DNA from 2 places in the Alteribacillus sp. HJP-4 genome. Region 1 is predicted to be linked to the other one. Evidence: a T-box and tRNA genes for the amino acid it is inferred to sense, from the RefSeq annotation. Region 1 holds a T-box; the other holds one or more tRNA genes.

Region 1 (2,257 bases):
CATTAACAATTATTAAGGAGAGCGGAAGTGAAAGCAGGTCCTCTGACGGGGATGAATAAGAAATGCTGGAAAAAGCAGAAGGAATTGTTCTCCGCACTATTGCGTACGGTGAATCAAATGTGATCGTGACGCTGTTTACCCGTGAAGCTGGGAAAATTGCCGTGATGGCACGCGGTGCGAAAAAGCCGAAAAACAGGCTCTCTTCGTCTGCTCAGCCCTTTGTCTATGGTATGTTTCTTTATTTTAAAGGCACAGGGATGGCAACCTTGAATCAGGGGGATCCGATCGATGCCTTTCGGGTACTGCGTACTGATTTAACTAAAACCGCCTACGCTTCTTATATGACTGAGCTGTTGGACAAATTAACGAATGACAGAGAGAGAAACCCTTTTTTATTTGAATTATTATTGCAGCTGTTCAAGCGTATGAATGAAGACGCCGACCCAGAGGTATTAACCCGTATTTTCGAAACAAAAATGACGAAAGTCGCTGGTATTAAGCCTGAGCTTGACCGCTGCACTAATTGCCGTAATCTGAAAGGAACGTTCTCATTTTCTGTGAAAGAAGCAGGGTTTCTCTGCCACCTCTGTTCAGAAATAGATCCATACCGGTTTGAGGCGGATCAAAAAACAATTCAACTGCTCCGAACCTTTTTTTATATGGATATTATGAGGCTTGGTAAGATTAAACTGTCACAATCGATTAAATTACAATTAAAACAAATTCTTGACTCTTACTATGATGAATATTCCGGCCTTCATTTAAAATCAAAAAGGTTTATTGAACAAATGGAAAAATGGGACTTATCTTAATTTCGCAAAATTTATTAACAGGCTTGACAGTATAGGTTAGATTAAGTATGATGCTATTACATTCTAGATAGTGCGAAGAAGGAAAGTAGTAGTTGTTCTCTTAATATGTAGCGAGCACAGGATAGTGGAAGCTGTGTTATTAATGACAATGAAGGCATTCCTGAGCATACCTTATAAAGTGGTCCGTATGAATCACGGGCAAATAGGGTGGAACCGCGGGATAGAGCCCCGTCCCTATACTGGTTATTCAGTATAGGGACGGGGCTTTTTAATGGAAATATAAAGGAGGAAGCAAATGAACGTTCAAGATATGATCCTCACCTTGCAGAACTTTTGGTCAAAACAAGGGTGCCTGATTATGCAGGCATACGATGTCGAAAAAGGAGCAGGAACGATGAATCCAATGACGTTTCTAAGAAGCATTGGACCAGAACCCTGGAATGTAGCTTACGTAGAGCCGTCACGCCGTCCGGCAGATGGGCGTTATGGAGAGAACCCTAATCGTCTTTATCAGCACCATCAGTTTCAAGTCATTATGAAGCCGTCACCGGACAACATTCAAGAGCTTTATTTAGAGAGTCTAAAAGCACTTGGTATCAAACCGGAAGAGCATGATATCCGCTTTGTGGAAGACAACTGGGAAGCTCCTACACTAAGTGCCTGGGGACTCGGATGGGAAGTATGGCTGGATGGGATGGAGATAACTCAATTTACATACTTTCAGCAGGTAGGCGGCATTGATGCAAACCCTGTAGCGGTGGAAATTACGTATGGAATTGAAAGGCTTGCTTCCTATATTCAAGAAAAAGAAAATGTATTTGATCTCATTTGGGTAAATGATTTTACGTACGGAGACGTGTTTTTACAGCCAGAATACGAACATTCAAAATATGCATTTGAAGTAGCCGATCATGCCATGCTATTTCAGGAATTTACAACATATGAAAAAGAAGCAGAGCATGCTCTCGCTGAAGAGCTGGTATTTCCAGCCTATGATTACGTGCTGAAATGTTCTCATGTATTTAACCTATTAGATGCCGGCGGAGCGATTTCTGTCACTGAACGAACAGGTTATATTGGACGGGTCAGAAGACTCGCTAGAAAATGTGCCTCGGTCTACTATGACAAAAGAGAAAAGCTTTCATTTCCAATGCTTAAGGACAGAGAGGGGGATCACCATGCGTAATAAGGATTACCTATTAGAGATCGGGCTTGAGGAAATGCCGGCTCGTTTTGTATCGGAAGCAATGAACCAGCTTAAGGAAAAAACAGAAACTTGGCTGCATGAGAACCGGCTCGACTTTTCATCGGTAGAGGCTTTCTCTACACCGAGAAGACTTGCAGTGCGGGTGAATGAATTGGCGGAGAAACAAGCAGATAAGATAGAGGAAGCCCGCGGACCGGCGAAAAAAATTGCGCTGGATTCAGATGGAGCCTGGACAAAA
Region 2 (2,257 bases), on a different contig from region 1:
TGGGCAAATCTTCTATGTATCGTAATATAATAGCGGATCTGTACTTTGGAGGCAACTGGGAAATTTCCTCCTGGACCCTGCTCTGCATTTCCATCGTAACGACCTGCTCCTCTGGAAGCTTATCCGGTGTGGCTATCTGCGAATATCCGGTCAGCCCCTCTGTGCCTTTGACTTCCGCATCAAGCGAATAGTCAGGCTTTTTCTTCCGAAGCCGGTCGATACAAAGGTTCGTGGTGATCCGGAACAGCCAGGTCGAGAATTTCCGGCTTTCATCGTAGCTGTCCAGATTGGAATAGGCCCGAAGAAACGCTTCCTGAGCCATATCCTGAGCTTCATGGCTGCTGCCTGTCATCCGAAAGGCAATCTGATAGACTTTGTCCTTGTACAAATCTACCAGCTCGGCAAACGCATCCTGATCACCATCTTTTTTTATTTCTTTGATTAAGCGCTGTACAACCGCGTCCATACACTCGACCTCCACCCACCAAGCGGGTTTCTATTCTTACGTATCAGTTATCCATCCGTTTCAATTTTTACAAAAAAAAATCACGTACTATATATCTATTCTACGAAAATATCCGTATTACAGAAAATCATTCAAACGTTTGATTTACATTTTTTTGAACATGCTCTATTGTAACATGTATACCGTTTGTATTACTTATAAAATTTACAAAAATGTGAAAAATTCTAGGTAGGGGTTTTCATTACTTTCGGATTGGGTAATAATGTAAAGAATGTACAAACATGCATAGTTTTACGGAGGTGAACCCTTTGACTGAAACGAAGCTTTTAAAAGAAATAGAGTGGAAACGTCAATCTCTGAATAAAGCTGCATGGAATAAACCTCTCTTTTCTGAAGAAGTCGTCCGTCTGAGTAAAGAACTTGATTCTTTATTAAATAGATATGATGGCAAGAAAGCTGTCTCTTCCGACCATTGAATCGGGAGAGACTTTTTTTGTTTTTAAGGGCCGCTTGATTCTCATTTTAATATGGAGATGCGAATAGGCGTAATGGCGGGCTGCACAATAAAAAAACCCGGCGACTGAGCCGGGTGATCGTCTCTATATTTGGTGGAGCCTAGCGGGATCGAACCGCTGACCTCCTGCGTGCAAGGCAGGCGCTCTCCCAGCTGAGCTAAGGCCCCTTACTAGGTTATGTAATGGAGCGGGTGATGGGAATCGAACCCACGACATCAGCTTGGAAGGCTGAGGTTTTACCACTAAACTACACCCGCAGGAATTTCTGGAGCGGAAGACGGGATTCGAACCCGCGACCCCCACCTTGGCAAGGTGATGTTCTACCACTGAACTACTTCCGCGTTGTTTTAGGTAAAAATGGTGAGCCATGGAGGATTCGAACCTCCGACCCTCTGATTAAAAGTCAGATGCTCTACCAACTGAGCTAATGGCTCGCTTTAAGTAATTGCTTTTTTTGCGTGTGGCACACGTTATAAATAACCGTCAATTCTTGTGCTCGTCGCGTACTGCTATGCAGTACTTGCTCCTCGCAAACCTACTAAGAAGCTTATACAAGAGGTTTACGGTTCGCTAATGGCTCATTATATGAGTTATGCTTTTATGCAGTAACTACTTGTTATTAACATCCGTTAATGATTGTGCTCGTCGCGTACTGCTATGCAGTACTTGCTCCTCGCAAACCTACAACGATGTTTATTCAGGAGGTTTACGGTTCGCTAATGGCTCGTTGGTGCAAAGACAAATAGATTGCTTTTAACGTGCACCACTTGATTGTCCCATAGTTTGCTGCTGTTTGCCATAAACAGTGTTCCCTATCAAACAGGTTTTAAAACAATGGTGGAGGGGGACGGACTCGAACCGCCGAACCCAAAGGGAGCAGATTTACAGTCTGCCGCGTTTGGCCAACTTCGCTACCCCTCCTTAATGGAGATACTTTTCTATTTAAACAAACGAAAAAACGTTTGTCAACGTTTCTTGAATAGTAGATATAGAAAATGGTGACCCGTACGGGATTCGAACCCGTGTTACCGCCGTGAAAGGGCGGTGTCTTAACCACTTGACCAACGGGCCACAGAGGCAGCAAGAACGGTTATGCTCTTGCTGACATATGACATTATATAATAGAGTTCACAGGTTGGCAATAGATTTTAAGAATTTTAAGGAGCACTTTTGGAGTTATTTTTCTACCAGTGCCATTTGCAGATTTTAATGGACATATTCACTTGGATCTGTCCTGAGACGCCGTGCCATTCTGATCGGCGAATTTAAACAAACG

The links. The T-box of region 1 lies ahead of glyQ (glycine--tRNA ligase subunit alpha). A T-box ahead of a tRNA ligase gene usually reads a tRNA of that ligase, here a tRNA-Gly.
Region 2: it encodes a tRNA-Gly, which carries the amino acid that the T-box ahead of glyQ (glycine--tRNA ligase subunit alpha) is inferred to sense. The anticodon was not compared.

Annotation. Positions count from the first base shown of each region.
Region 1 is NZ_JBHIKY010000008.1:110,033-112,289, reverse strand. It holds gene ACE4RR_RS09655 (YqzL family protein) at 1-59, shown strand, start outside; gene recO (DNA repair protein RecO) at 63-812, shown strand; T-box leader at 879-1,051, shown strand; gene glyQ (glycine--tRNA ligase subunit alpha) at 1,108-1,998, shown strand; gene glyS (glycine--tRNA ligase subunit beta) at 1,991-2,257, shown strand, end outside.
Region 2 is NZ_JBHIKY010000001.1:268,406-270,662, forward strand. It holds gene sigW (RNA polymerase sigma factor SigW) at 1-466, opposite strand, end outside; gene ACE4RR_RS01225 (aspartyl-phosphate phosphatase Spo0E family protein) at 775-942, shown strand; tRNA gene ACE4RR_RS01230 (tRNA-Ala) at 1,073-1,148, opposite strand; tRNA gene ACE4RR_RS01235 (tRNA-Gly) at 1,165-1,238, opposite strand; tRNA gene ACE4RR_RS01240 (tRNA-Gly) at 1,248-1,322, opposite strand; tRNA gene ACE4RR_RS01245 (tRNA-Lys) at 1,340-1,415, opposite strand; tRNA gene ACE4RR_RS01250 (tRNA-Tyr) at 1,817-1,902, opposite strand; tRNA gene ACE4RR_RS01255 (tRNA-Glu) at 1,978-2,052, opposite strand.